DNA from 3 places in the Oerskovia enterophila genome. Region 1 is predicted to be linked to each of the others. Evidence: predicted binding sites of a transcription regulator. Region 1 holds the regulator's gene; each other region holds the start of a gene.
What was found. The regulator Rex, encoded in region 1, represses fermentation and respiration genes when NADH is low (regulators of the CRP and FNR family bind a similar motif). The targets are predictions, from matches to a motif close to CTTGTGAANNNNTTCACAAG.
Positions count from the first base shown of each region.

Region 2: pflB (formate C-acetyltransferase) is a predicted target of Rex. The motif match lies at 4,413-4,432, and genes of this name have one in related genera.
Region 3: mqo (malate dehydrogenase (quinone)) is a predicted target of Rex. The motif match lies at 6,162-6,181, and genes of this name have one in related genera.

Region 1 is NZ_JBIVFZ010000001.1:201,074-211,257, reverse strand. It holds gene ACIPWA_RS00880 (histidine phosphatase family protein) at 1-601, opposite strand, end outside; gene ACIPWA_RS00875 (MarR family winged helix-turn-helix transcriptional regulator) at 694-1,200, opposite strand; gene ACIPWA_RS00870 (YceI family protein) at 1,416-1,967, shown strand; gene ACIPWA_RS00865 (redox-sensing transcriptional repressor Rex) at 2,130-2,834, opposite strand; gene ACIPWA_RS00860 (glutaredoxin family protein) at 2,930-3,298, opposite strand; gene ACIPWA_RS00855 (HAD family hydrolase) at 3,404-4,213, shown strand; gene ACIPWA_RS00850 (30S ribosomal protein bS22) at 4,369-4,467, opposite strand; gene ACIPWA_RS00845 (acetoin utilization protein AcuC) at 4,689-5,885, opposite strand; gene ACIPWA_RS00840 (TrkH family potassium uptake protein) at 6,159-7,535, shown strand; gene ACIPWA_RS00835 (potassium channel family protein) at 7,608-8,279, shown strand; gene ACIPWA_RS00830 (hypothetical protein) at 8,451-9,035, opposite strand; gene ACIPWA_RS00825 (ABC transporter permease) at 9,231-9,962, opposite strand; gene ACIPWA_RS00820 (ABC transporter ATP-binding protein) at 10,058-10,184, opposite strand, start outside.
Region 2 is NZ_JBIVFZ010000003.1:176,780-186,963, reverse strand. It holds gene guaB1 (GMP reductase) at 1-822, opposite strand, end outside; gene dxs (1-deoxy-D-xylulose-5-phosphate synthase) at 975-2,882, shown strand; gene ACIPWA_RS10205 (carboxylate-amine ligase) at 3,009-4,142, opposite strand; gene pflB (formate C-acetyltransferase) at 4,688-6,970, shown strand; gene pflA (pyruvate formate-lyase-activating protein) at 6,991-8,001, shown strand; gene ACIPWA_RS10190 (alpha/beta fold hydrolase) at 8,063-9,055, opposite strand; gene ACIPWA_RS10185 (RidA family protein) at 9,192-9,635, shown strand; gene ACIPWA_RS10180 (PIG-L deacetylase family protein) at 9,673-10,184, shown strand, end outside.
Region 3 is NZ_JBIVFZ010000003.1:522,117-532,300, forward strand. It holds gene bioB (biotin synthase BioB) at 1-571, opposite strand, end outside; gene ACIPWA_RS11650 (TetR/AcrR family transcriptional regulator) at 828-1,415, shown strand; gene ACIPWA_RS11655 (pyridoxine/pyridoxamine 5'-phosphate oxidase) at 1,412-2,170, shown strand; gene ACIPWA_RS11660 (maleylpyruvate isomerase family mycothiol-dependent enzyme) at 2,167-3,030, shown strand; gene nirD (nitrite reductase small subunit NirD) at 3,038-3,376, opposite strand; gene nirB (nitrite reductase large subunit NirB) at 3,373-5,946, opposite strand; gene mqo (malate dehydrogenase (quinone)) at 6,188-7,702, shown strand; gene ACIPWA_RS11680 (hypothetical protein) at 7,805-7,996, opposite strand; gene ACIPWA_RS11685 (helix-turn-helix domain-containing protein) at 8,086-9,039, shown strand; gene ACIPWA_RS11690 (aldo/keto reductase) at 9,166-9,996, shown strand; gene ACIPWA_RS11695 (NAD(P)-dependent oxidoreductase) at 9,996-10,184, shown strand, end outside.

The sequences.
Region 1 (10,184 bases):
GCAACGAGGTGAGGGACGCGAGCGAGCACTGACGGTTGCGCGGGTCGTGCCACAGGCGCTTGCCCTCGAACGCCAGCCGCGAGATCCAGATGGGGAGCTGGTGGCTCACGAGCACGACCTCGCGCCCCTCGGCCTGCGCGCGGGCGTCGTGGATCGCGGCGTGCATGCGCGCGACCTGCTCCTTGTAGGGCTCGCCCCAGGACGGGCGCAGCGGGTTCCAGAGGTAGGGCCAGTGCCCGGGGTGGCGCAGCGAGCCGTCGCCCACGCCGAACTTCATCCCCTCGAAGTGGTTGCCCGCCTCGATGAGCCGCTCGTCGGTCCCGAGCGGCAGGCCGAAGGCCTCGGCGACGGGCGTCGCGGTCTCCTGCGCGCGCTGGAGCGGGGACGCGATGACCAGGGCGACGTCGAAGGGCTCGTGCGCGCCGTCGTCGGGCAGTGCGGGTGCGCCTTCCGCGGGCTTGCCCGACAGGTGCCCCGCGACGCGACGCGCCATGGTGTGCCCGAGCTCGGAGAGGTGGTACCCGGGGATTCGCCCGTAGAGGATGCCGTCCGGGTTGAAGACTTCACCGTGACGCATGAGGTGGACCGTGGTTGCAACCATGCCGACCAGTCTCCCAAAGATCTGGCCCGCGCGGTGCACGTGCCCGGGGTGCTCCGGGCCACACCTCGCCGCCCGGCGCGCCTGGGTCTTGGCTACTGCTCGTGCGGCTCCACGACCCGGCACGCCTCGGCGACCGCTTCCATGGCCTCGCCGAGGTTGCGCAGCTGCGCCGGGGTCAGGACGTCGACCAGGTAGCGACGGACCGCGGTCACGTGGCCCGGGGCCGACGCGACGAGCTCGGCGTACCCCGCCTCCGTCATGACGCAGTTCACACCTCGTCCGTCACCCACGCTCGCGGCGCGACGCACGAGCCCGCGCTGCTCCATGCGGTGGACCGTGTGGGTCACGCGGCTGCGGGAGCGGGCCAGGCCGTCGGCCAGCGCGGACATGCGCAGGGTGTGGTCGGCCGCCTCGGACAGACGGACCAGGAGCTCGTACTCACCGAGGGTCAGGCTCGAGAGGTCCTCGTGCTCCCTGCTGAGGGCTTCGACGAACCGCGCCGAGCCGTCGAGGAACGAGCGCCAGTAGCGCTGCTGGTCGTCGTCGAGCCAGGAGGTGTCGTGCACCGTGGTGGCGTGCTGGTCCTGCTGAGCCGTCATCTCTTCCTTCATCCGTCACGCCCCCTCCGTGTGAACAACGGCCCCATTCTCCCATCGTCGGGGGTGGTGGCCGGTCCAGGGAGAACTCGTGCCCTCCTCGGGGAATAGAGGGCGGTGGGCTTGCGTTGATGCGTTCGTATGAAGTTGAATCTTCAACTAATGGCACGTCGACGGCGCGCCTGACGCAACGCAACTCGACCTCTCAGGAGACACCCATGGCCACGAACCTTCCTTCCGGACTGACCGCAGGCACCTACGCGATCGACCCCTCGCACTCGCAGGCGACCTTCACGGTCCGCCACGCAGGCATCTCCAAGGTCCGCGGCTCGCTCGCGATCGCCGACGGCAACATCACCATCGGTGACGACGTCGAGTCCTCCAACGTGGTCGCCGCGATCGACGCCAAGTCGGTCAACACGGGTGACGCGGGCCGCGACGGCCACCTCCAGTCGGCCGACTTCTGGGACGCCGAGAAGAACCCGACCTGGAACTTCGTCTCGACCGCCGTCGAGGCCGACGACGACGACTTCGTCATCGCGGGCGACCTGACCATCAACGGCGTGACCAAGCCGGTCAAGCTCGAGACCGAGTTCACGGGCACCGCCGTCGACGCCTACGGCAACTCGCGCGCCGGGTTCGAGGCCGAGACCGAGATCTCCCGCAAGGAGTTCGGCCTGACCTGGAACGTGGCCCTCGAGGCCGGTGGCGTGCTCGTCGGCGACAAGATCAAGATCGCGCTCGACCTCTCGGCGATCAAGCAGGCCTGAGCCTCTCGCCCCCGACCGGCCCCCGCGTCCTGACGCGGCCGGTACGCCAGGAGCCGGCGACCCGTCACGGGTCGCCGGCTCCTGTGCTGTCCGGGCGAGGTGCGCACGGGGCCCGACGGCGGGAGGTGCCCGCGCGGTCGGCTCGCCGCCCGTCGGGGTGCCCTAGGCTCCGGCGCCCTCGTCGTCGTCCTCGTCCGGAGCGGGCTCGCCCGGGGGACGGTTCGCGAGTGCTCGTGCCTGCGCGTGGAAGGCCAGGATCTGCAGCTCGCTGCCCACGTCGACGGACCGCACGATCACGTCGTCGGGCAGCTGGAGGGCGCGAGGCGCGAAGTTGAGGATCTCGCGGACCCCTGCCTCGACGACGCGCTCGGCGACGTCCTGCGCGACGTGCGCGGGCGTGGCCAGGACGACGATCGTGACGTTCTCGCGGGCGATGACCTCCTCGAGCGCGTCTACGTGCTCGACCACGAGGCCCGCCGCCTCGGTGCCCACGACCGAGGGCGACGCGTCGAGCAGGGCCGCTACCTCGAAGCCGCGGGTCCCGTAGCCCGAGTAGTTCGCGAGCGCGTGGCCCAGGCTACCGATACCGATGATGGCGATCCGGTGCTCGTCGGTCACGCCCAGCGCCGACGTGATGTAGGTCGCGAGCGAGTCCACCACGTACCCCACGCCGCGCGTCCCGTACGACCCGAGGAACGACAGGTCCTTGCGGAGCTGTGCGGAACCGACCCCGGCCAGCTCGGCGAGCTCGGTCGACGACGTGGTCTCCACGCCGCGTCCCTCCAGGTCGCGCAACGCCCGCAGATAGGCGGGCAGACGTGTCACCGTCGCGCCAGGAATGCCGGTGTCCCCCAGGGTCTCAGCCACTCGTACCACCCATACCTCGTCATGTCGTCGTCGTTGACGACCTCGCTGTGCTGCTTTCTCGGATCATCTCAGGCTCTGGCCCCGAACGCGGAACGTCAGCCGCTGACGCGCCGCCGGGCGAGCGCCTTGGCGAGCCGTGCGCCGTCGACCTGCCAGAACCCTTGCTGGACCCCGTCCACGGTCACGACCGGGACGTAGTCGCCGTACTCGGACGCGAGCACACCGGTCGGGTCGTCGTCCACGTCGACCTCGGTCCACGTGACCTGCTGCTCGGCGCACACCGCCTCGACGATCTCGCGGGCCGTGTCGCACAGGTGGCACCCGTCGCGCCCGTAGAGCACGACGCGCGGGGGCAGGGGAGGCACGGCCCGGGGAGGGGCGGCCGGGGCGAGCGCCTCGGCCACTGCCTCGGGTCCTGCGGCTCGACCTGTGGCATGTCCGGCGGCGGGTTCTGCGGTGCTCACTCCCCCAGCCTACGCATCCCGGACAGAAGGTCCGTCCGGGTGCCCGGCGTCCTGAGGCGCGCGGGTCGTCGGCGGGCGTCGGCGGGCGCCGATAGAGTGGACGGCATGCCGACGTCTGCACCTGGGTCCACCCATCCGACGGCGGCCTTCTTCGACGTCGACAACACCATCATCCGGGGCGCCAGCTCGTTCCACCTGGCCCGGGCGCTGTACCAGCGCGGCTTCTTCTCCACCCCGGACCTCGTGACGTTCGCGTTCCACCAGGCCCGGTACCTCCTGCTCGGGGAGAACAAGCGCCAGATCGACCAGGTCCGCTCCCGGGCCCTCGACCTCATCGCCGGCCGCTCGGTCGCCGAGGTCGTCGCGATCGGCGAGGAGGTCTACGACCAGGTCCTGTCCCTGCGGATCTTCCCCGGGACCCAGAAGCTCCTCGACGAGCACATCGCGGCCGGTCACCAGGTGTGGCTCGTGTCCGCGACCCCTCTGGAGATCGGCCAGCTCATCGCCCGGCGGCTCGGGGCCACCGGGGCGCTCGGCACGGTCGCCGAGCACGAGGACGGTCTCTACACGGGCCGCCTCGTGGGCGACATGATGCACGGCCGGGCCAAGGCCGCGGGCGTGCGCGAGCTCGCCGAGCGCCACGGGATCGACCTCTCGGCCTCCTACGCCTACGGCGACTCGCTCAACGACGTCACCATGATGCAGGCCGTGGGCCACCCGTGCGCGATCAACCCGGACACGCGGCTGCGTCGCCACGCCAAGGACGTCGGGTGGCCCATCCGCGAGTTCCGCGGCCGGCGCCGACGCGTCGCGAACCGGGGGCTCAAGACCGCGAGCTGGGCGGGGGCGGCCTGGGTCCTCGGGCTCGTCATGCGCTCGATCCGGCGCTCGCTCAAGGGCCGCACCGGCCTCTGACCCGCTGCTCCCCGGTCTGGCGGCCGGCAGGGACCCGACCATCCGGGGCCTGCGGCAGTCCTGGAGCCCGCGACGATCCCGGGCATGCGAAGAGCCCGGCACCCCTGAGGGGTTCCGGGCTCCTGCGGCAACCGGCGCGTGAACGCGCCGCGCTGCTACTTCTTGTTACGACGCTGGTGGCGCGTCTTGCGAAGCAGCTTGCGGTGCTTCTTCTTGGCCATACGCTTGCGGCGCTTCTTGATGACGGAGCCCATGGGTCCTCACAATGCTGGATCGGTGTGCGATCGGGATCGCCCCGATCATGGTGGTCCACGGCTGATCGGGAACCGACCAACACGAGAAAAAGTCCGTCCCTTAGCCTACCTGCTCCCAGCCTGTCGCCAGAAATCGAGCGAGGGTGACGTCGTCGGGCGGGGGGCGGGACACCCTGGCGGGCGCTCGCCCGCCGCCCGGTTCCGGGGCTCCCCGGACCGCCTCAGTCGAAGTGCGCGTCCAGTCCCAGCAACGGGAACACGGCCTTGCGCGTCGCGACGACCGCGCGGTCGACCTCGTCCTCGGGGTCGTAGCCCCGCCCCCACGACGTGAACGCGACCTCGCCGTCCCCCATGAGCGCGGCGGTCTCGCGATGAGCGACCGCGGTGATGTGGTCGCGCCACGCGACCGGCACGGGCGTGGACGGCGCCACGGGCGCGTGGACGACCTCCGCGACGACGTTGGACCACGCGAACGGGACGACCGACGTGACCGAGTAGCCCCCGCCGCCCAGGGCGACCCAGCGCCCCTCGGCGAGCTCGTGCGTCAGCTCGTGGATCCAGCGCACGGCCGTGCGCTGGGCGTCGATGCTCACGTCGAGGTCGCTCAACGGGTCGTGACCGTGCGCGTCGCAGCCGTGCTGGGACACCACCACCTGCGGCCGGAACGCGCGCAGGACGGGCGGGACCACCGCGTCGACGGCCCGCAGCCAGCGCGAGCCGTCGGTCCGGCGCGGCAGGCCGAGGTTGACCGCGGTACCCGACGCCGTGGCGCCGCCCGTGTCCGTCGCGTGGCCCGTGCCGGGGAACAGCGTCGCGCCGCTCTGGTGGACCGAGACCGTCAGGACGCGCGGGTCGTCCCAGAAGATCGACTCGACGCCGTCGCCGTGGTGCGCGTCCAGGTCGACGTACGCGACACGCTCGGCGCCGTCGTCGAGGAGGCGCCGGACCGCCGCCGCGGCGTCGTTGTAGATGCAGAAGCCGGACGCTGCCCCGCGCTGGGCGTGGTGCATGCCGCCCGCGATGTTCACGGCGTGCAGCGCGTGCCCCGACCAGACCGCGCCCGCGGCCTCGTACGAGCCGGACAGGATGCGTGCCGCGGCCTCGTGCATCCCGGCGAAGACCGGGTCGTCCTCGGTGCCCAGCCCCAGCGCGGCGTTCTCCACCCCCTGCTCCGAGGCCGCGTGCACCGCGGCGACGTATGCCGGGTCGTGCACCAGGTCGAGCACCTCGTCGGTGGCCGGCGACGTCCCGACGACCTCGACCCCCGGGGCGTCGAGCAGACCCAGCGCGCGCACCAGGCGCATGGTCAGGTCCAGACGCGTCGGGGACATGGGGTGTCCGTGCCCGAAGTCGTACCCCAGCAGGTCCGGGCTCCACACGACCTGCGCGACGAACGGCACGGTGTCGGTTCCGGTCACGTGCGCTCCTCGGTCGGTGGTCCTCGTCCGGACGGCGGGTGCTCCGTCGCACGGCCCGTACCGCGGCACGCGACGGTGTCGGCGGCAGGCAGGAAACACGGTAGCGCCCGCACGGCCCGACGGCGCCACGCGGTTCAGCCGGTGGGCAGGGGCCGTCCTGTGGCAGAGTTGGGCGACACATCGGCACGCACGGCGACCGGACGACCCCGCAAGGGCCTCCCCCGCCACCCGTCCACCCGGACGAGGACGCACGGACAGCGAGACGGAGGACCGATGCCCCAGGGGGTTTCCGGGCGCTTCTTCGCAGGACGAGAGCTGGTCGACCGCCTCGCCCGCCACTCCCCGGCCCGCCTCGCGGTCACGGTCTTCGCGGCGGTGATCTCGCTCTTCACGCTGCTCCTCATGGCCCCCTGGGCCACGACGTCCGGGAAGTCGGCGCCGCTGATCGACGCGCTCTTCACCGCGACGTCGGCCGTGTGCGTCACGGGCCTCGTGGTCGTCCCGACGGGAACCTACTGGTCCACGTACGGGCAGGTCGTGATCCTCGTGGGCATCAAGATCGGTGGTCTGGGCGTCATGACGCTCGCCTCGATCCTCGGCATGGCCGTCTCGCGGCGCATCGGCCTGACGCAGAAGCTGCTCACGGCCTCGGAGACCAAGACGACCCGGCTCGGCGAGGTCGGTTCGCTCGTGCGCGTCGTCATCATCACCTCGACCAGCATCGAGCTGCTCATCGCGCTGCTGCTCCTGCCGCGCTTCATCGTGCTCGAGGAGACGTTCGGCGAGGCCGCCTGGCACGGCCTGTTCTACGGGATCTCGGCGTTCAACAACGCGGGCTTCATCCCCACGGCCGAGGGCCTGACCCCCTACGTGGGCGACTGGATGCTGCTCATGCCGATCATCATCGGCGTGTTCATCGGCTCGCTGGGGTTCCCCGTGATCCTCAACATCATGCGCAACCGGCGGCGCGCCTCGAAGTGGAACCTGCACACCAAGCTGACGCTCACCACGAGCGCGGTGCTGGTCGTGGTGGCCGTGGTCCTGTTCGCGGCGTTCGAGTGGACCAACGCCAAGACGCTCGGCCCGCTGAGCCTCAACGAGAAGATCCTCGCGTCGCTGTTCGCCGGGGTCATGCCACGGTCCGCGGGCTTCTCGACGATCGACATCAACGGCATGCACGAGTCGAGCTGGCTCATCACCGACGCGCTCATGTTCGTCGGTGGCGGCAGCGCCTCGACGGCGGGCGGCATCAAGGTCACGACGCTCGCGGTCATGCTGCTCGCGATCGTGTCCGAGGCGCGCGGCGACCGCGACCTCGAGGCGTTCGGTCGGCGCATCCCGCGCGAGACCCTGCGCCTGGCCGTGGCCGTGTCGTTCATCGGCGCGACGGCCGTGCTCGTGGCGAGCCTGCTGCTGCTCGAGATCACGGGCTGGACCCTCGACGTGATCCTCTTCGAGACCATCTCGGCGTTCGCGACCGTGGGCCTCTCGACGGGCGTGACGGCCGACCTCCCGACCGCCGGCAAGTACGTCCTCGTCGTGCTCATGTTCATCGGCCGCACCGGGACCATGACGCTCGCGGCGGCACTCGCGCTGCGCGACCGGCGCCGCGTGATCCGCTACCCCGAGGAACGCCCGATCATCGGCTGACCCCGCCCCCTGCTCCCCCTGGCGCGGTCCCGGCTCACGGCCGGCCCGCCTCTCCCGACGAAAGGTCCCCAGGTGCCCGACAAGAAGGCCCCCGAGAAGAACGCCGGCGTGCTCGTGATCGGGCTCGGCCGGTTCGGCTCCGCGATCGCCGCGACCCTCGACCGGCTCGGCCAGGACGTGCTCGCGGTCGAGCGCTCGCCCGAGCTCATCGCGCAGTGGTCGGGCCGCATCCCCCTCGTCGAGGCCGACGCCTCGAACCCCACCGCCCTGGAGCAGCTCGGCGCGCGCGACTTCCCGGTCGCGGTCGTGGGCGTGGGCACCTCGCTCGAGGCGAGCGTGCTCATCACGGGCAACCTGGTGGACCTGGGCACGCCCCAGATCTGGGCCAAGGCCATCTCGGCCGAGCACGGGCGCATCCTGCAGCGCATCGGCGCGCACCACGTGGTGTTCCCCGAGGCCGACGCGGGCAGCCGCGTGGCGCACCTGGTCTCGGGCAAGCTGCTCGACTACATCGAGGTCGAGGACGGCTTCACGATCGTCAAGATGCGGCCACCCAAGGAGACGCAGGGCTTCACGATCGAGCAGACCAAGGTCCGCGACCGCTACGGCGTGACCATCATCGGCGTGAAGTCGCCCGGCCAGGACTTCGTCTACGCCGAGCCGACCACGCGCATCTCCGCGAACGACCTGCTCATCGTCTCGGGGCACGCGGAGCTGCTCGAGCGGTTCGCGGCGCGTCCGTAGCCACGCACGGGGCACGCGTTCTCCCCACCGAGCGATCAGATGTCAGAAGCCCACCGGGGTATGTCCCGGTGGGCTTCTGACGACTGATCGACGTCTCGTCGTCCGGGTCACGTGCCGGCGCCGGCGGACCGGTCCTGGGGCCGCGAGGGCACGCAGGCCCGACGACGTCGCTCAGCTCGCGCGGGTCCGGCGCCGTCTCAGGGCCGCGCCTCCCGCGACGAGGCCACCGGCGATCGCCAGGGTGCCCACGACCGTGACGCCCGTGGAGGCCAGCGGGCCGGGAACCGTGCCGGGGGTCCCGCCCTCGGCCGTCGTGCCGTTGCCCGTGGTCGTCCCTCCGCCCGTTCCACCGCCGTCCGTTCCGCCGACGGCGCTGCGGACGTCGAACGACGCCGACCGGACCGAGGCTCCGCTCACGGGGTCGGTCACCACGACGTAGTGGGGTCCGGGGATCGTCGAGAGCGGGATGGTCGTGACGAGCTCGATGGTCCCGTCGGCGCGCGCCGTCACGGTCCCGAGGAACGTGGGCGTCGAGTGGAGGTGCACGTCGTACGTCACGAAGGGCACGAATCCCTGACCCCGGACGACGAGCGTCCCGCCCGGGACGGGGTTCTCCGCGACCGTGTCGACCGCGGAGAGCGTGGTGATCCCCGTGATGCCGACCTGCAGGCTCACGCCCTCCGGTCCGTGGTCCCCGACCGGCACCGGCGGAGCGGCGACCGCGGGCAGCCCTCCGAGGACGATCCCGCCTGCCACGACCAGTCCTGCCACAGCCCCTGCGAACGTGCGGGCTCGAGCCCGCGGGTCCACGATCCGCACTTGCGCACTCCCTTGTCGCCTCGCGCCCCCGAGCGCGCCCATCCTCCCACGTCCTGGGGCCCCTGCGGGCGCCTCAGCGGGTGAGATTCGGCGAACCGTGGTAGAGGCGGCGCTGAGGCCTCCCGGCCAGGCCTACGCGGTCCGGCGCCTCAGCGTGAGCGTCCCCAGGACGATCGCGCCCAGGATGAACCCGACGATGACCGCGACGGCACCGCGGACGTCGGCGAACCCGCCGCCCGCAGCCACGTCCTGGAGCGCCGAGACGCCGTACGTCAGGGGCAGCACGCGGCTGATGGCCTCGAGCACCGCGGGCATCTCGTCGCGCGGCATGAGCAGGCCGCACGTGATGAGCTGCGGGAACAGGACCACGGGCATGAGCTGCACGGCCTGGAACTCCGAGCGGGCCAGTGCCGAGGCTGCGAGCCCCAGGCACGACCCGAGGATCGCGTCGAGCACCGCGACGAGCACCACGAGGCCCACGGGCCCCGCGACGTCCATGCCGCACACCCACACCGCGAACGCCACCACGACCAGGGCCTGCACGGTCGCGAGGAGCGCGAACGCGAGCGCGTACCCGCCCACGAAGTCGCCCTTGCCGAGCGGCATGGTCATGAGGCGCTCGAGCGTCCCCGACTGCCGTTCGCGCAGCGTCGTGACGCTCGTGACGAGGAACATGATGATCATGGGGAACAGCCCCACGAGGATGGGGCCGAACTGGTCCAGGACGGGCGTCCCGTCGAACATCCAGGCGATGAGCCCGAGCAGCACGCACGGCAGCACGACGAGCAGCGCGATGGTGCGCGGGTCGTTGCGGATCTGCCGCAGGACCCGGCCCGCGGTCGCGAGGGTCAGGCCCGGGCTCAGGGCACGGGGTGCGTGCCGCACCGGGGCTGCGCGCTCGCCCTCGCGCCTCGACGTACCCGTCGCGAGCGTCGCCGCTTCCCGTGCGTCGTGCGCGCTCATGACGCCTCCCCTCCGAGGTGACGCGGACTCCTGGCGGCCGCTGCGCCGTCGGGCACGGGGGTCTCCTCCACGAGGCGCAGGAACGCGTGCTCGACGTCGTGGGCGCCCGTGCGCTCGAGCAGG
Region 2 (10,184 bases), on a different contig from region 1:
GATCGGGACCTGCGGGTCCAGGGACCGCACGGCCTCCAGGGCCTGGAGCATCTTGACCTGGTGACCGTGGGCCGTGTCGACCACGAGCACGTCCACGCCCGCGGCGAGGAGCTCTGCGGCCTTGGCCTTGACGTCGCCGTTGATGCCCACGGCCGCCGCGATGCGCAGGCGCCCCTGGGTGTCCAGGGCGGGGGAGTAGACGCTCGAGCGCAGCGCGCCGCGACGCGTCAGGACGCCCACGAGGCGCCCGTCGCGCACGACCGGGGCGACCTTGCGCCGCGAGCGGTGCAGCTCGTCGAACGCGGCCTGCAGACCGCCCGGACCCGACACGACCGACGCCTCGACCACCTGCGGCTGGGCCGACATGACCTGCTGGACCTGCGTGAAGCGGTCGACGCCCAGGCAGTCCGCCTCGGTCACGACCCCCACGGGGCGGTCGCCGTCGAGGACCACGGCCGCGCCGTGCGACCGCTTGCCGATCAGGGTCAGCGCGGTGTGCACGGTGTCGGTGGGGGAGACCACGACCGGGGTCTCGATGACCGGGTCCTTGCCCTTGACGTCGGCGACCACGTCCGCGACGACGTCGGTGGGCACGTCCTGCGGGATCACGACGATCCCGCCGCGCCGTGCGACGGTCTCGGCCATGCGGCGGCCCGCGACCGCCGTCATGTTGGCCACGACGAGCGGGATGGTGGTGCCCGTGCCGTCGTCGGACGCGAGGTCGACGTCGAAGCGCGAGGTGATCTCGGAGCGGGACGGGACGAGGAACACGTCGCCGTAGGTCAGGTCGGTGGTGGGCTGCTGGCCCGGCAGGAAGCGCACCCCAGCAGTCTACGGAGGCTGTCGAGAGAGCGAGCGCGGATCGGGTGCCCAGCGCGTGGAGAGGTCGTGATCCGGCCCTTCCGGGCGCGAGCACCCGCCCGGAGCGCCTAGAGTTGTCGGGCTAGTCGAATGGCAGGCGGAACGGAGCGGTTATGACCCTGTTGAGCAGCATCACGTCACCGGAGGACCTCCGGCGGCTGACCCCCCAGCAGGTGGAGACCCTCGCAGCGGAGATCCGCGAGTTCCTCGTCTCCGCCGTGTCCCGCACGGGCGGGCACCTCGGGCCGAACCTCGGCGTGGTCGAGCTGACGCTCGCGATGCACCGCGTCTTCGACTCGCCCAAGGACTCGTTCGTGTTCGACACGGGCCACCAGGCCTACGTGCACAAGCTGCTCACGGGCCGCCAGGACTTCTCCGCGCTGCGCAAGCGCGACGGCATGTCCGGGTACCCGAGCCGCGCCGAGTCCCCGCACGACATCGTCGAGAACTCGCACGCGTCGACCGCGCTGAGCTGGGGCGACGGGATCGCCAAGGCCAACGTCGTGCGCGGCCTGCGCGACCGGCACGTCGTCTCGGTCATCGGCGACGGCGCGCTCACGGGCGGCATGGCCTGGGAGGCGCTCAACAACATCGCCGAGAGCCAGGACCGGCGCCTGGTGATCGTCGTCAACGACAACGGCCGCTCCTACTCGCCGACCATCGGCGGCATGGCGCACCACCTGTCGACGCTGCGCACCACGCGCGGCTACGAGAACTTCCTCGACTGGGGCAAGCGCACGCTCTCACGCTCGGGCGCCCCCGGCCGGTTCGCGTACGAGTGGCTGCACGGGCTCAAGAAGGGCCTCAAGGACGTCGTCGCGCCCCAGGGCATGTTCGAGGACCTGGGCATCAAGTACGTGGGCCCGGTCGACGGCCACGACATCGAGGCGCTCGAGCACGCGTTCGTGCGGGCCCGCTCGTACGGGGCGCCCGTGATCGTGCACGTCATCACCGAGAAGGGTCGCGGGTACACCCCGGCCGAGCAGGACGTCGCCGACCGCTTCCACGCGGTGGGCCAGATCCACCCGGAGACCGGGCTGCCCGTCGCGCCCTCGCGCTTCGGCTGGACCTCGGTGTTCGCCGACGAGATCGTGAAGATCGGCCGACGCCGTACCGACGTCGTCGCGATCACCGCAGCCATGCTGCACCCCGTGGGCCTCGCACCCTTCGCCGAGGCGTTCCCCGAGCGCACGTTCGACGTGGGCATCGCTGAGCAGCACGCCGCGACGTCGGCCGCGGGCATGGCCTTCGCGGGCCTGCACCCGGTCGTCGCGGTCTACGCGACGTTCCTCAACCGTGCGTTCGACCAGGTCCTCATGGACGTGGCGCTGCACAAGGCGGGCGTGACGTTCGTGCTCGACCGTGCGGGGATCACGGGCGAGGACGGCGCGAGCCACAACGGCATGTGGGACATGGCCATGCTGCGCATCGTCCCGGGCCTGCACCTGGCGGCCCCGCGCGACGAGGCCACGCTGCGCGAGGCCCTGCGGCACGCGGTCGACATCGACGACGCGCCCTCGGTCGTGCGCTACCCCAAGGGCGCGGTCGTCGCGCCGATCCCCGCGATCGAGACGCTCGACGGCGTGGACGTGGTCGCCCGCCACGACGCGGTGCGGGCCAAGAAGACCAAGGCTGCGGCCGGGGCGACTCGCAAGGTCCTGCTCGTGGGCGTCGGCTCCATGACCGGTACCGCCATGGCCGCGGGCGAGGCGCTCGCGGCCCACGGCGTCGAGGTCACGGTCGCGTCCCCGACCTGGGTCCTGCCGCTGCCGTCGGCGCTCGTCAAGCTCGCGGGCGAGCACGACCTGGTGGTCACGATCGAGGACGGCATCGCCGACGGCGGCGTGGGCTCGCTCCTGGGCCAGCGCGCGGTCGAGGCCGGGATCACGGTCCCCGTGGTCCCGCTGGGCCTGCCCACGGTCTTCCTGGACCACATGACGATCGACCAGGTGAAGACGACGCACCGCCTGACGGCGCAGGACGTCACGCGGGACGCGCTCACGGCGCTCGCGCTGCTCTGACCCGGCGGCCCGCCGGACGCAGGACGGGGCACGGACCGCGCGGTCCGTGCCCCGTCCTGCGTCCTGGCTCGGCTCGACCCCGGGCGGAGCCGGGCCGAGCCGGGCCGAGCCCGGCAGCGCAGGGACTCAGGCGAGCGTCGCCTCGGCGGCCCGCTCGACCACCGTGCGCGGGTCGCCCGACGCGGCGAACCAGGCGCGCTGCCGCGCCGCGCCGCCGCCGGTCGACCACAGCCGCCCGAGGAGCTCGGTCACGGCGTCGAGGTCGCCCGCGTCGACGAGCGCCTCGCGCACGTGCGCGACGAGCTGCCCCACGACGTCGTGCGCGGTCGCAGGCTTCCAGGTGAGCGGCGAGACCAGGTCGCCGGAGATCCCCGACCGGCCCGCACGCCACGACGCCGTGCGCAGGAGCTCGGGATGGAGCATGGGCGCGGCCGCGCCCGCCGCGGCCTCGCGCGCGGCGGTCTCCACCAGCCCGCGGGCCAGGGCCGCGAGCAGGGTCGCGGTGTCGGCGTCGAGGCACACGTCCGCGACGCGGATCTCGACGGTCGGGTAGGACGCCGAGAGCCGGGCGTCGAAGTAGATCATCGCGGTGTCGAGGATGGTCCCGGTGCCGACCAGCGCGTCGACCGTGGCGCGGTACGCCTCGGGCGTGCCGAACGACGGGGCGGGGCCCGCCGTCGGCCACCTCGACCACACCTGGGAGCGGAAGCTCGCGTACCCGCTGTCCTCGCCCTGCCAGTAGGGCGAGTTGGCGCTCAGCGCGAGGAGCGGGGCGAGCCAGGGCCCGATCCGGTCGAGGACCGCGACGCCCTCGGTGTCCGAGGAGACCGCGACGTGGACGTGGCAGCCGCCCGTGAGCTGCTCGCGGGCCGTGAGGCCGAACGCGGCGCGCGCCTCGAGGTAGCGGAGCTTCCCGACGGTCGTCGGGGACACGGGCACGGGTGAGGTGCCGAGCGCGACGATGCGCGCGTCGCGCTGCTCGGCCGCCTTGTTGGCCCGGATGCGCCCGTCGCGGATCTCCTGGGCCAGCTCGGACAGGTCCGCGCAGGGGTGCGTGCCGGTCTCGAGCTGCTCCTCCATGAGCTCGAGCTCGAGGTCGCCCCCGGGGGCGTCGCCGGCCTGGTCCGGGCGCGAGCCGCCCGACGCCCCGAGCCCGGCCTCGGTGGGCCGGCTCGTGCCGGCTGCTTCGATGACCTCGGCCGCGACGGCGCTCGGGACGCCGTCCGGTCCGACGAGGAGGAACTCCTCCTCCACTCCCATGGTTCGCATCGAGGAAGTCTCACACGTGGCGGGGGCCGCTCGCACGCAGGGGGCCCGACGGCGGCGCGCGCCCCGGGCGAGAGGGCGGCGGTTCGGGGCGGGGGAGGTTGCGGGCGCCGACGCCGAGAATGGTCGGTGCGGAAATGCCGGGCCGTTGTTCGCTGCGTATCGTGGATGCTCCCGGCAAGGCGGGAGAAAAAAGCAACCCGGACGCATTCCGCAAGGGACTTTGGTCCCGAGTAGTCACTCGTCGAACGCCCAAGGAAGGGTCATGTGAAGACTGTCACAAGCGGGAATGCTCGGCCCTGCGGAGGTGTTCCAGTAGCCAGAAAGGTTGCAATCTCGCCGTTCTGCGGGGCGTGGCCCGGTGTCCGACGGTTCACCCTGTGAGCCAGGTGACAGCGTCTTGACCACCCCCGGACCCTCTCGGGGTCGTAGCCTGAAAGGGCGAAGGAGAACGGCAGGACGGCACGGATTTCCCGCGTCGACCAAGGTCTTTACCCCCGCCGCGCAGGCTGCGCGGCGTGGACGTCGAGGAGAGTGATATGACCAGCATTTCCGAGGCTCGCAGCACCACTGGCGGCCAGGACGACGCGACCGTCCCCGCTTGGGCCGGCTTCACCGCGGGTCCCTGGCAGGACACGGTCGACGTGCGCGACTTCATCCAGCGCAACTACACCCCGTACGAGGGTGACGACTCCTTCCTCGCCGGACCCACGGAGCGCACCACAGGCATCTGGGCCAAGCTCTCCGAGATGTTCCCCGCCGAGCGCGAGAAGGGCATCTACGACGTCGACCCCCACACGCCCGCGGGCATCACGGCCCACGCGCCCGGGTACATCGACAAGGACGCCGAGGTCATCGTCGGCCTCCAGACCGACGCCCCGCTCAAGCGCGCGATCATGCCGAACGGCGGATGGCGCATGGTCGAGGGCGCCCTGGAGACCTACGGCTACCCGGTCGACCAGGAGCTCAAGAAGGTCTTCAGCGAGTACCGCAAGACCCACAACCAGGGTGTCTTCGACGTCTACCCGCCCAACGTCCGCGCCGCACGCAGCTCGCACATCATCACGGGTCTGCCCGACGCCTACGGCCGTGGCCGCATCATCGGTGACTACCGCCGCGTCGCGCTCTACGGCGTCGACCAGCTCGTCGCCGCCAAGAAGCTCGACAAGCTGGACCTCGACACCCAGCCGTTCAGCGAGAAGGTCGTGCGCGAGCGCGAGGAGCACGCGGAGCAGATCCGTGCGCTCGGCGAGCTCAAGGCCATGGCCGCCTCGTACGGCTACGACATCTCGGGTCCGGCCACCAACGCCCGCGAGGCCGTGCAGTGGCTCTACTTCGGCTACCTCGCCGCGGTCAAGGAGCAGAACGGCGCCGCGATGTCGCTGGGCCGCACCTCGACCTTCCTCGACGTGTACCTCGAGCGCGACCTGGCGAACGGGGTCATCACCGAGGAGCAGGCGCAGGAGATCATCGACGACTTCGTCATCAAGCTGCGGATCGTGCGCTTCCTGCGCACCCCCGAGTACGACTCCCTGTTCTCGGGCGACCCGACGTGGGTCACCGAGACCATCGGTGGCATGGGCGACGACGGTCGGCCGCTCGTCACCAAGAACTCGTTCCGCTTCCTGCAGACGCTGTACAACCTGGGCCCGGCTCCCGAGCCCAACATGACCGTGTTCTGGAGCCCGCGCCTGCCGCAGGGGTTCAAGGACTTCTGCGCCAAGGTCTCGATCGACACCTCGGCCGTCCAGTACGAGTCGGACGAGCAGATCCGTCCGGCCTGGGGTGACGACGCCGCGATCGCGTGCTGCGTCTCGCCCATGGCGGTCGGCAAGCAGATGCAGTTCTTCGGTGCCCGCGTGAACCTGGCCAAGACCCTCCTCTACGCCATCAACGGTGGCAAGGACGAGGTCACGGGCAAGCAGGTCTCGCCGGTCGTGGCTCCCGTGCCCGAGGGTCAGCCCCTCGACTACGACGACGTCCGCGCCCGCTTCGACAAGACCATGGACTGGCTGGCCGAGACCTACGTCGAGGCGCTCAACTGCATCCACTGGTCGCACGACAAGTACGCGTACGAGCGGCTCGAGATGGCGCTCCACGACAAGGAGGTCCTGCGGACCATGGCCTGCGGCATCGCAGGTCTCGCGGTCGCGGCGGACTCCCTGTCGGCCATCAAGTACGCCAAGGTCACGCCCGTGTTCGACGAGCGAGGCATCGTCGTGGACTACGAGACCGAAGGCGAGTACCCGGCGTACGGCAACGACGACGACCGTGTCGACGCGATCGCGGTCGAGCTCGTCGAGTCGTTCATGGCGAAGATCCGCTCGCACAAGATGTACCGCGACGCGCTGCCGACGCAGTCGGTCCTGACCATCACGTCGAACGTCGTGTACGGCAAGGCCACGGGCAACACGCCCGACGGTCGTCGTGCGGGCGAGCCGTTCTCCCCGGGCGCCAACCCGATGAACGGCCGCGACACGCACGGCATGCTCGCCTCGGCCCTGTCCGTCGCGAAGCTGCCGTACAACGAGGCGCAGGACGGCATCTCGCTGACCAACACGGTCGTCCCGAGCGGCCTGGGCCGCACCCGGGAGGAGCAGGTCGCGAACCTCGCGGGTCTGCTCGACGCGTCGGTCGGTGGCGACGGCTACCACATGAACGTCAACGTGCTGGTGAAGGAGACTCTCGAGGACGCCATGGAGCACCCCGAGAACTACCCTCAGCTCACGATCCGTGTCTCCGGGTACGCCGTGAACTTCGTGCGGCTCACCCGCGAGCAGCAGCTCGACGTCCTCTCGCGGACCTTCCACGGCGCTCTCTGAGCGCAGATCGGCGGAACATCATGACGACTCTCTCGACGCCCGCAGCCGGCCAGGTGCCCGCGCGTGCCGCCGCCCGCTACGGGGTCGACGGGGTCGCCTCGGCTCCGCTGCCGTGGCGGACCTCCGGTGACGCCCTGGGCCACGACAGTGACCTGGACGCACCGGAGGCCCCCCGCCGCCGGACGGGGGCCGGGGTCTCCGGCCTCTCGACGGCCGAGGACCTCGACCGGCACGACAAGCTCGCGATGATGCGCTCGGGCGAGCTGGGCTCGGTCCACTCGTGGGAGCTCGTGACCGCGGTGGACGGGCCGGGCACGCGCCTGACGGTCTTCCTCAACGGGTGCCCGCTGCGGTGCCTGTACTGCCACAACCCCGACACGCTGCAGATGAAGGACGGCGAGCCGGTCACGGCCGACGAGCTGCTGGCGCGCGTCAAGCGGTACCTGCCGGTCTTCCGTGCCACCAAGGGCGGTCTGACGCTCTCGGGCGGCGAGGTGCTCATGCAGCCCGCGTTCGCCGCGCGCATCCTGGCGGGCGCCAAGGAGATGGGCGTGCACACCACGCTCGACACCTCGGGCTTCCTCGGGGCGAACCTGAGCGACGAGATGCTCGCGAACACCGACCTGGTGCTCCTGGACGTCAAGTCGGGCGACCCCGCGACCTACGAGAAGGTCACGGGCCGTGCGCTCGAGCCCACCCTGACGTTCGGGCGACGGCTCGCCGAGTCGGGCCTGCCCGGCGGGGTCACGGCCGAGCACCCGGTCGAGGTCTGGATCCGCTACGTGCTGGTCCCGGGCCTGACCGACCAGGCCGAGCACGTCGACGTCGTCGCGGACTACGCGGCCTCGCTCAACGAGATCCGGCCCGGCACGGTCACGCGCGTCGAGGTCCTGCCCTTCCACCAGATGGGCCGGGACAAGTGGGAGACGCTCGGGCGCGAGTACGAGCTCACCGACACCCCTGCCCCGGACGTCGAGCTGGTCGACCGCGTGCGCGACCAGTTCCGGGCGAAGGGCCTCACGGTCTACTGACCTGGCGCCCGACCCCCCGACGTGGGCTGCGGCCCTGGATCCTGTGATCCGGGGCCGCTTCTCATGCCCTGGTGAGCGCCGAGGTCAGCCACGGTCCCAGCACGGGCAGCACGGCGTCCGGCTGCATGGCACGGGTGTGGTCGAGCCCGTCGAGCAGCTCCACGTCCCAGCCCGCAGCGCGCAGCTCGGCGGCGTGCGCTGCGAGCGCGCCACCGATGCTCACGTGCACCCCGCCCCACCTCTCGCCGTACTCGATCTCGTCGGCCGTCCCCGCGAACACGAGGCGCGGGCACGTCACGCGGTCCAGCGCGCCTCGGTCGTCGAAGGTGTCGAGGGCCTCGTAGAGCGTCACGAACTGGCGCGTCTGCTCCTCGCCGAGCGTCATGTCGAAGCTCTCCCAGTCGAAGTCCTCGGGGTCCGCCGCCGCGTCGCCCCCGGCGCCGGGGGAGGCGTCCGTCGACTGCGCGCGCTCCTCCTGCCCGACGGCGTCGCTCGTCTCGAGCGGCGCCGTCGGGCCGTCCGTGGGCGCGGTAGGCGTCGCCGCGGGGGACGCTGACGTCATGCCGTGCGTCGCGCGCGTGACGGCGAGCATGCCCGCGTACGGGCCCTCGAGCGGCGGGAAGCCGCCCATGGCCAGAGCGGTCAGGCGATCCGTGCGCAGCGCGAGCTGGAGGCCGCTCAGGGCGAGCCACGAGTAGCCGTAGTACGCGAAGGTCTCGGCGCCCGCGGCGTCGGCGATCGCGAGCAGGTCGGCCGTGACGTTCTCCGGGGTCAGCGTGCCCGCCGCCGGGTGGGACATGCGGTGGCCCTCGTAGTCGGCGGCGACCACGCGGAACGTGGGGGACAGGGCGTCGATCAGCGTCCGCCCGAGCGCAGGGTCGACGCCCCACGTCCGGAGCTCGTCCGCCGAGGGCCCCGTGGCCGGGACGGGGTTGACCGGGAGCAGGACCGCCGGGCCGGTGCCGGTGACCTCGACCGTGAGGGTGCTGCCGTCGTGGAGGGTTGCGGTGGCCTCGCGGGACGTGGAGGTGGGTGTGCTCGGTTCGAGCGGCATGGCGAGGTCCTTCCGACGCTGCGCGAGGTGGACGTCCACGCTATCGCGGACGCCGGGCCGCCGGCCCGAAATGCCTGGATCCCAGGCGGCAGATGGTCGAGGATCGGGGGACACCCGTCGACCCCGAGGAGAACCCGTGCCTGCTGTCCCCGCCGCCCCGTCCAGCGCTGAGCCGTCGACCCCCGCCGCGCGACTCGTGCGCAGCCCCCGCCTGTCCGACGTCGCCGAGTACGCCTACGCCGCGGTCGTCCCGTCGGGCGTGCGGCTCGTCTACGCCGCAGGCGCGTGCCCGCTCGACGACGACGGCGCGACCGTGGGGGTCGGTGACGTCCGGGCACAGGCCGCCCGGTCCATGGCGAACCTGCGGATCTCGCTCGAGGACGCGGGCGCGACCTTCGCGGACCTCGTCAAGACGACCGTGTACGTCGCCTCGACCTCCCAGGACGACCTCGTGGCCGCGTGGGAGGTCGTGCGCGACGCGCTCGCCCCGCACGACCCGCCGAGCACGCTGCTCGGCGTCGCTGCGCTCGGCTACGACGACCAGCTCGTCGAGGTCGAGGCCGTCGCGGCGGTCCGCTGACCTGCTGGCCCGGGCGCCCGGGCATACCGTGGGGAGCATGAACCACCCACCGCAGGCGCCCCTGACCCCGCTGACCGAGGACTGGACGCGGGCGCTCGCGGTCGTCGCCCATCCCGACGACATGGAGTTCGGGGCAGCCGCCGCGGTCGCGCGCTGGACCGGGCAGGGCAAGACCGTGGTCTACACCATGGTCACGAGCGGCGAGGCCGGGATCGACGGGCTGGCCCACGACGAGGCGCGCGTGGTGCGCGAGGCCGAGCAGGTGGCGTCGGCCGCGATCGTCGGCGTCGACGAGGTCGAGTTCCTGGGCCTGCCCGACGGCGTGCTCGAGTACGGTCTGCCGCTGCGGTCGGCCGTCGCGGCGGCGGTCCGGCGGCACCGCCCCGAGGTCGTGATCACGGGCAACTACCGCGAGACCTTCCCGGGCGGGATGCTCAACCAGGCCGACCACATCGCGACCGGTCGCGCCGTCGTCGACGCCGTGCGAGACGCCGGGAACCGGTGGGTCTTCCACGACCAGGTCGAGGCGGGCCTGGAGCCGTGGGGAGG
Region 3 (10,184 bases), on a different contig from region 1:
CCCGCGCCCGCTCGACGGTCTCGACGCGGTCGGCGTACTCGTGCGTCGTGCAGATGTCGGCGTATGTCGCCTCGGACGTGTTGAGGTTGTGGTTGTAGGCGTCGGCGCCTGCCGCGGCCAACCGCTCGGCCTGCCCGTCGCGCAGCAGCCCGAGGCACGCGCAGACCTCGACGTCGGGGTGCTCGCTCTTGATGCCGTCGACCATCGCGGTCACGCGCGTCACGTCGCGTTCGCTCGGCCCGCGTCCGCTCGCGACGAGGCAGACGCGACGCGCTCCGCCCGCGATCCCGGCCCGGGCCGCCGCGAGCGCGTCCTCGGTGCTCAGCCACGAGTACTTCAGGACCTGGGCCGTCGAGCCGAGGCGCTGCGAGCAGTACGTGCAGTCCTCGGGGCACAGCCCCGACTTCAGGTTGACCAGGTAGTTGAGGCGCACGCGTCGGCCGAACCGGTGACGACGGACCCGACCGGCGGCGGCCACGAGGTCGAGCAGGTCGTCGTCGGTCGTCCGCAGGACCGCGAGCGCCTGGGCGCGGGTCGGCGACTCGTCGCGCAGGCCCTGCGCGACGAGCACGTCGAACAGTGCGCGGGCATCGTGAGGATCGTCGTGGTCCGGCGCGAGGCGGTCGGTGTGGAGAGCGGGGAGCGGGTTCACGACCCACGATCCTTCTCGCCCGGACTCTCCTTCTCCCCGGCCGACCTCCACAAGGCGACCGGCCGCTCGTTGGGCGGGACCGCAGCGGGTGGTGGGCTTCCTCCAAGAACCCGGCCCACGGGTTGGCGCCGGCCCATCTCTCGACACCATACCTAGAGGTAGGTATGGTGTCGGCATGAGCGATCCCGACCTTCCCCGCCGCGAACGCCTGGTCCGCGCGGCACGCGACCTCTACTGGGCCCAGGGGGTCGAGGGCACGAGCCCGCGCCAGGTCCTGGAGGTGAGCGGCGTGGGGCAGGGCAGCCTCTACCACCACTTCCCTACCAAGCACGACCTCTCGCTCGCCGCGATCAGCGCGACGACGCAGGAGGCGCTGGCCTCGGTCGAGGGGGACCTCACCGACACCGACCGCCCGCCCGTGGAACGGCTCGTGGCCTATCTCGAACGGCCGCGACCGGCGCTCGCCGGGTGCAAGGTGGGGCGTCTGACGAGCGACCGGTCGGTCATGGCGGACGAGGAGCTGCGCTCGCCGGTCCACGCCTACTTCGCGGGGCTGGTCGCGCGGGTCCAGGAGGTCTTCGAGGAGACCGGCCTGCCCGACGACGTCGCTCACGACCGCGCGTACGCGGCGGTCGCGATCGTCCAGGGCGGGTACGTGCTCGCGCGCGCCCTCGACGACCCGGCGGCCCTGACCGCAGCGGTCGAGGGATTCGTGTCGATGCTCGAACCGGTACTCGAGACCGGCACCGCGGTGACCCGATGAGCGACCGGTCGCAGAACCTCGCAGGAGCGGGACACGGCCAGGCCCGGACGGCCGGTCGGACCGAGGGCCCCGGGGGCGCGGGCGGCAGCACCGAACCCGCGCCTGCGACCTTCCGCGAGCGACTGCGCGCCCTGCCGACGTTCGGCCCCGGGCTACCGACGCTCGACCCGGCCACGGCGCCGCCGGACCCCGCGACGCTGTTCCTGGAGTGGATCGGGCAGGCGATCGACGCCGGGGTACCTCTCCCCCATGCCATGACGCTGTCCACCGCGGGGGCCTCAGCTCGGGTGACGGCGCGCACCGTGATCCTCAAGGACGTCGACGCGTCGGGCTGGTGGTTCGCGACCAGCTCGTCGAGCCCCAAGGGCCACGACCTCGCGGAGAACCCGAACGCCGCCCTCACATTCCTGTGGCCCGCGCTCGGGCGTCAGGTCAGGATCGTCGGGCCCGCGCTCCCGGCCGACGCCTCGACGAGCGCGGCGGACTTCCTCGCCCGCTCGGACGGTTCGCGTGCCGCGGCCCTCGTGGGCCACCAGAGCGAGGACCTCACGTCGCGGCAGAAGTACTGGGACGCCTTCGCGGGCACGCTCGCGGCGGTGCAGGAGGACCCCACGGTCCTCGCACCCGCCTGGACCGCGTACGCGCTGGCGCCCACGTCGGTCGAGTTCTGGCAGGCGTCGGACGACCGCGGACAGACCCGGCTGCGCTACCGCGCGGCCGGACGCCACTGGGAGAAGGGGCTGCTCTGGCCATGACAGGGACCACGCAGGACACGACCGCACCGCACGCCGTCGACCCGGCACGCACGGGCCCGCTCGACGCCCCACCGGCAACGGGCCGCGAGGACCTCCCGGCAGTCCGGCGTGACGCGGCAGCCGCGCTGCGCGCGGTCATCGAGGCCGCCCACGACCTCGACGACGACTCGCTCGGGTCCCCGAGCTCCCTCGACGGGTGGACGGTCGGGCACGTGCTGTCGCACGTGGCCATGGTCGGCGAGGCGCTCGCCCGGCAGGCCGAGCTCGCCGCCCAGGGCGAGACCGCCGAGGTCTACGAGGGCGGGGCCGAGGGGCGTGCGGCGGGCATCGAGGCGGGCGCGCACCGCACCCGGGACGAGCACGTCGACGCACTCACCGCGACAGGCACGAGGCTCGAGGCCGCGTGGTCCCTCACGGACAGCACGGGGTGGGACGCCCCGGTGACCTACCGCGAGGGGACCGTCGCCGACGTCCTCGACTGCTGGTGGCGCGAGGTCCGCATCCACGCGACCGACCTCGGCGAGGTCAGCGCCGCCCAGCGCCTCACGCCGTCGCAGACGTGGGAGCTCGCGTTCACGGACCACCTGCTCGACTTCCTGAGCCCGCGCCTGCCCGGCCCCGTGGTCGCGGTGCGCCACGAGGACGGGGCGCGCTCCGTCGTCGGGCCCGAGGGCGTGCGGCCCGCCGCCGAGGACGCGGGCGACGACGACCTCACCACCGTGACCGGCAGCGCGGCGGACGTCGCCGCGTGGCTCGCGGGACGCGCGACGGCCACCGACCCGACGGCGCACCGGCACGGCGAGACCGTCGACCTTCCGGCGCTCGGTCCGTGGCCGTCGGGCGTCCCCGTCCGGCGCTAGGTGCGACTCACGCCCGGACCAGGACCGTCCCGTCCTCGACCGCGACCTCGAAGGTCCGCAGCGCCTCGGGCTCCTTGCCGCTCGGGTCGAGGCACTCGCCCGTCGTCAGGTCCCACACCTGCTTGTACATGGGGGACGTGATGGTCGGTGTCTCGCCCACCGAGCCCACGATCCCGCGCGAGAGCACGTTCGCCCCCGAGTACGGGTCACGCTGCTGGACCGCGAGCACGCGGTCGTCCGCCAGGCGGTAGACCGCGACCTGGGTCCCCTCGACGAGCGCAGCGACACCGCGCTCGGGGACGAGCCGCTCGAAGGGGCAGACCGTGGTCCATGCCGTCGCGCTCACTTGCGAACCTCCACCGTGCGGGCGATCACCGGGTTGTTGTCCGAGGGCTCGCCCGGGCGGGCCGGGCGCACCTGCCCGCGCACGCCCACGTAGGCGAGGTCGGGGTCGTGCTGGTCAGGGGCGTTGACGAACGACACGAACCGCGACAGGCGGTCCGGGTCGTCGAGTGTCTGGGCCCACTCGTCGACGTACGACTCGACGTGATGCGCGATCTCGGCCTCGAGGTCGGCCGCGATGCCGAGCGAGTCCTCGACCAGGACCTTGCGCAGCTCGACGATCCCGCCCGGGAAGTCCGCGACCCAGGGAGCCGTCCGCTGCAACCGGTCCGCGGTCCGCACGTAGTACGCGAGGAACCGGTCGATCACGGCCACGAGCCGTTCGTCGTCGAGGTCCTCCGCGAGGAGCTCGGCGTGCCGCGGGGTGAAGCCGCCGTTGCCGCCCACGTACACGTTCCAGCCCTTCTCGGTCGCGATCACGCCGACGTCCTTGCCGCGGGCCTCGGCGCACTCGCGTGCACACCCCGAGACGCCGACCTTGAACTTGTGCGGCGAGCGCAGCCCGCGGTACCGCAGCTCGAGGCGGACGGCCATGCCCACCGAGTCCTGGACCCCGAACCGGCACCACGAGGAACCGACGCACGACTTCACGGCCCGCAGCGACTTGCCGTAGGCCTGGCCCGACTCCATGCCGGCGTCGACCAGGCGGCGCCAGATCTCGGGGAGCTGGTCGATCCGCGCCCCGAACAGCCCGATGCGCTGGGCTCCCGTGACACGCGTGTAGAGCCCGAAGTCCTTCGCGACCTGCCCGATCACGATGAGGTTCTCGGGGGTGATCTCCCCGGCCGGGACACGCGGCACCACCGAGTAGGTGCCGTCCTTCTGCAGGTTGGCGAGCGCCCGGTCGTTGGTGTCCTGCAGCGCGGCCTGCTCGCCGTCGAGGATGTACCCGCCCCACAACGACGCGAGGATCGAGGCCACGACGGGCTTGCAGACCACGCAGCCGCGACCCGTGCCGTGCGCCGCGACGATCTGGGTGAAGGTCCGCAACCCGTCCTGGCGCACGAGGGCGAACAGCTCGGCGCGCGACATCGAGAAGTGCTCGCACATGGCCTTCGACACCGTCACGCCGCTGGCCTCGAGCGCGGTGTTGACGATCTTGGTGAGCACCGGCACGCACGACCCGCACACCGTCCCGGCCTTGGTGCAGGCCTTGACCTCGCCCACGCTCGTGCAGCCGTGCTCGGTCACCGCCCCCCGGACCGTCCCGGCCGTGACGTTCGCGCACGAGCAGACCACGACGTCGTCGGGCAGGTCGCCCCCGATCGCCGGTGCCCCGCCCTCCGGGGCGAGGAACGCCGACGGGTCCGCGCCCAGCGAGCGCCCCAGCATGGGGCGCAATGACGCGTACAGCGCCGCGTCCCCCACGAAGACCCCGCCCAGCAGCGTGCGCGCGTCGTCCGAGACGACGAGCTTGCGATACGTGCGGGCGACGGGGTCCGCGAACGTGACCTCGAGCGCTCCGGGAGTCAGCCCGAACACGTCGCCGAAGCTCGCAGCCTCGATGTCCACGCCCTTGAGCTTGGTCCCCTCGGGGGCCGGGGAGTACGTGGCGCTGCCGCCCAGCAGCCGGTCCACCACGACGTCGGCCATGGCGTTGCCCGGCGCGACCAGGCCCACGCACTGGTCCTCGAACGACGCGCACTCGCCCGCGGCCCACACGGTCGGGTCCGAGGTGTGGCACGCCGCACCCACGACGACGCCGCCGCGCTCGCCGATCGCCAGGCCCGCCTCGCGCGCCACGCGGTCACGCGGCCGGATGCCCGTCGAGAAGATCACGACGTCGGCCGGGATGCGCGACCCGTCGGAGAGGTCCATGGTCCCCACGGCACCGTCGCCCGCGGCCGTGAGCCCCGTCGCGCCCGTCGACGTCCGCACGTCGATACCGCGGTCCGTCACGAGCACGCGCAGCGCCTCGCCTCCCGCGTCGTCGAGCTGGACGCTCATGAGCCGGTCGGCGAACTCCACGACCGTCGCGTACGTGCCGAGCCCCTGGAGCGCGGCCGCGGCCTCGAGCCCCAGCACGCCTCCCCCGACCACGACGCCGTGCAGCGTGCGCCCCAGCCGCTCGGTGCGCAGCTCGACGTACTCGCGCAGCGCCTGGACGTCGGCCATGGTCCGGTAGCTGAAGACCCCCGGCAGGTCCGTGCCCTCGGTCCGCGGCGTCCACGCCCACGAGCCGGTCGCCAGGACCAGGTGGTCGTACGCGAGGACCCGGCCCGACCGCGTGGTGACGGTCTGCGCCTCGCGGTCCACGGCCGCGACCGCGTCGCCCGTGACCAGCTCGGTGCGCGGGTCCTCCCAGACGGCAGGGTCCATCGTGAGGTCGTCGGCCGAGCGGCCGCCGAAGAACTCGGACAGGTGGACGCGGTCGTAGGGGGCACGGTCCTCGTCGCCGACGACGGACACCCGCCACTCCCCCTCGGGCGAGCGTGCGATCATCTGGCTCACGAATCGGTGGGCGACCATGCCGGCGCCGACCACCACGACGCGACCGGGGGTGGGAGTGCTCATCTGGGGGGCCTCACAGGACGTTGGGGTGTGACGTGGAGCGACGTGACGAGTCGAGGCCGACCGGGGCGAGATCTGCCTCGCGCACCATCCTCGTCCATAGATACGAGGGATCCTGGTCAAAACTGCTGATCAGCGCGTCGTGAGGACCTTCGAGGGGCTGTCGAGGGACCTTGGTCCCGAGAAAGTGTGACCCACGACCGTGACGGACCGCACACCATGTGCACTCCTTCACAAGCGTAAAATCGAGCGCGTGGCGACTAAGAAGACAACGGGTCAGAACACCATCGACGTAGCCCTCATCGGCGGCGGCATCATGAGTGCGACCCTCGGCGCCCTCCTGAAGCTCCTCGAGCCCTCGTGGACCATCAAGGTCTTCGAGCGCCTTGACGCGGTAGCCCAGGAGTCCTCCAACCCGTGGAACAACGCTGGCACCGGCCACGCCGCGCTCTGCGAGCTGAACTACACCCCCGAGAAGGCCGACGGCACCGTCGAGATCTCCAAGGCGGTCGCGATCAACGAGCAGTTCGAGGTGTCGCGCGAGTTCTGGCACCACCTGCTCACCGGCGGCCACCTGCCAGAGCCCGCGAGCTTCATCAGCCACACCCCGCACATGACGTTCGTGCGCGGCGCGGCCAACGTGGACTACCTCAAGCGCCGCTTCACCGCGCTGAGCGCCCACCCGCTGTTCAGCGAGATGGAGTTCACCGACGACCCTGCGGTCATCGCGCAGTGGGCCCCTCTCCTGGTCCTCGACCGGGACAGCGACGAGGCCGTCGCGGCGACCCGCGCGACGAGCGGCACCGACGTCGACTTCGGCGCCCTGACCTCCCAGCTCTTCGCCTACCTCACGGCCAACGGCGTCGAGCTGAACCTCCAGCACGAGGTCAACCGGCTCAAGAAGCGCAAGGACGGCACCTGGGACGTCACCGTCAAGGACGTGTCCTGGAACGCCAAGGCCGCCCCGCGCACCGTCAACGCGCGCTTCGTGTTCGTCGGTGCGGGCGGTGGCGCGCTGCCGCTCCTGCAGAAGGCGGGCATCAAGGAGGCCAAGGGCTACGGCGGCTTCCCCATCAGCGGTGAGTTCCTGCGGACGGACGACCCGGAGCTCGTCGCGCAGCACCAGGCCAAGGTCTACGGCAAGGCCGACGTCGGCTCGCCGCCCATGTCCGTCCCGCACCTCGACACCCGCGTGGTCGACGGCAAGACGTACCTGATGTTCGGCCCGTACGCCGGGTTCAGCCCCAAGTACCTCAAGAAGGGCTCGCTGCTGGACCTGTTCACCTCGCTGCGGACCCACAACATCGGGTCGATGCTCGGTGCGGGCCTCAAGAACATCGACCTCACCCAGTACCTGGTGGGCCAGCTCCTCGCGAGCCCCGAGTCCAAGTTCACGGCGCTCCAGGGCTTCATGCCCACCGCGCACCCCAAGGACTGGGAGAAGATCACCGCGGGCCAGCGCGTCCAGGTCATCAAGAAGGACCCCAAGAAGGGCGGCGTGCTCGAGTTCGGCACCGAGGTCATCGCGGCTGCAGACGGCTCGATCGCCGGCCTCCTGGGCGCCTCGCCGGGCGCCTCGACCGCGGTCCCCGCGATGATCGACCTGCTCGAGCGCTGCTTCCCGCAGCAGTTCGCCGCCTGGCGTCCCGAGCTCGCGACCATGATCCCGAGCCTCGGCCAGGCCCAGTGGGAGGCGACCGAGCTCGACTCGCTCTCCGCTGCCGCCGGCCCCTCGGAGGAGGCGGTCGGCGCCCGCTGACCCCGCTCCGCAGAACGCACCGACGCCCCGGTCTCCACACGGAGACCGGGGCGTCGTGCTGTGCGGCGCCGTACCGTCCGATCGCTCGTAGCCCGGGCGTCGCTACCGCCGCGCACCGACCAGGTCGACCTGCCGACGCGGGTCCCCCCGACCGGCCGGCGGCAGGGTCCATCCGTCGTTCGTCCCGGCGGGGAACCGGCCTCCTGCCGGCGGGCGCCGCAGCGCCATCACCACGAGCGGCGCCACGAGCGCCGCGATCACGACCAGTCTCATCACGAGCTCCAGGATGTCCATGCCTCCACCCTGGTCCGGCCGCGCGGCGTGCACGAGTGGCAGGAGGGACAGGTATCGACAAGATCCTGCCAGCGGCGTAGCGTCGAAGGATGTTGCGCACCGTGGCGGCCGTCGTGGCCGACGGACTGGCCCCGTTCGAGTTCGGCGTCGTGTGCGAGGTCTTCGGCCTCGACCGCACGGACGACGGGGTACCCCTGGTCGACTTCCGCGTCTGCGGCCCGGTCGCGGGAGTCCCTGTCCGCACGAGCATGGGCGCCTCGCTGATCCCCGACCACGGCCTCGACGCGCTCGAGGACGCGGACCTCATCGCGATCCCCGCGCTCCTCATCCGCGACGAGTACCCGCAGGAGATCATCAACGCCCTGCGCGCGGCCCACGCCCGCGGCGCGGTCCTGCTGAGCGTCTGCTCGGGCTCGTTCCTCCTCGCCGAGGCGGGGCTCGTCGACGGACGCCGCATCACGACGCACTGGCGCCACGCCGACGAGCTCACGGCCCGCTTCCCGCAGGTCGAGGTGGACCCGGACGTCCTGTTCGTGGACGACGGCGACATCATCACGAGCGCGGGCACGGCCGCGGGGATCGACGCGTGCCTGCACATCGTGCGCAAGGAGTTCGGCAGCGCGGCGGCCAACGCGATCGCGCGCCGCATGGTCGTCCCTCCCCAGCGCGACGGCGGCCAGCGCCAGTACATCGACCGCCCCGTGCCGCAGTGCGAGGAGCAGAGCATCCGCGAGGTGCTCGCCTGGATGGACGAGCACCTCGACGAGCCCCAGACCGTCGAGGACCTCGCGCGCCGCGCCCACCTGTCGACGCGCACGTTCGCGCGGACGTTCGTCGCCGAGACCGGCACGACCCCCATGCAGTGGCTCGCGACCCAGCGCGTGCACCACGCGCGGACGCTGCTCGAGGAGTCGGGCCTCGACCTCGAGGAGATCGCGCGCCTGAGCGGGTTCGGGTCGGCTGCGCTGCTGCGCCACCACTTCCGGCGCGCGGTCGGCGTCCCGCCGACCGACTACCGCCAGACGTTCCGCCACGCGTCCTGAGTCGCGCCCGGGTGAGGTGACCGGCCGGGCGCGCGGCGCCGTCGGGCACGGTTCTCCACGTTGCACGACGGCGGCACGCGCCTAGGGTCGAGAGGGTCCGGTCCCGTACGATGTGAGGCGCGCTCCATGACCATCCCCACGACCCTGCTGTCCTCGGGCCACCCCATGCCGCTCCTGGGCCTGGGCACCTGGCCGCTCGACGACCACGCCTCGGCGCGGGCGGTCGAGAGCGCGATGGGCCTCGGCTACCGGCTCGTGGACACCGCGTCCCGCTACGAGAACGAGGTCGGGGTGGGGCAGGGCCTCGCCGCGTCGGGCGTTGACCGCGCCGAGCTGTTCGTCACGACCAAGCTCCGCGGGGCGGACCAGGGGTACGACGCGACCCGCGACGCTCTGCACGCGAGCCTCGACCGGCTGGGGCTCGACTACGTCGACCTCTACCTGATCCACTGGCCCCTCCCCCGCCTCGACCGGTACGTCGAGTCCTACCGCGCGATGATCGACCTCGCCGCAGAGGGCCTGGTCCGCAGCATCGGCGTCTCGAACTTCCGCGAGCACCACCTGGACCGGCTGATCGCGGAGACGAGCCACGTCCCGGCAGTGAACCAGATCCAGCTCTCGCCCGCGCTCGCACGCACCGACCTGCGCCGCTACCTCACCGACCGCGGCATCACGGTCGAGGGCTGGAGCCCGCTCGGGCAGGAGGAAGGCGTGCTGACCGAACCTGTGATCCAGGAGATCGCCGCCGCCCACGGACGCTCGCCCGGCCAGGTCGTGCTGCGCTGGCACGTCCAGCAGGGCATCGTCACGATCCCCAAGTCCGCGAGCCCCGAGCGCCAGCGCTCCAACGCCGAGATCTTCGACTTCGCCCTCACCGAGGACGACATGGCCCGGATCGCGGGCCTCGACCGCGGCGAGGACGCCGCGCGCGACTCCGACGAGCACGAGGAGTTCTGATGAGCGACCTGCCGACCGTCACCGTGCTGGGCACCGGGACCATGGGCACGGGCGTGGCGCACTCGCTGCTGCGCGAGGGCTTCGACGTCACGGTGTGGAACCGCACCGGGTCGCGCGCCGCGCCGCTCGCCGACGCCGGAGCACGCGTGGCACCGACCGCGGCGCAGGCGGCCCACGGTGCCGACGTC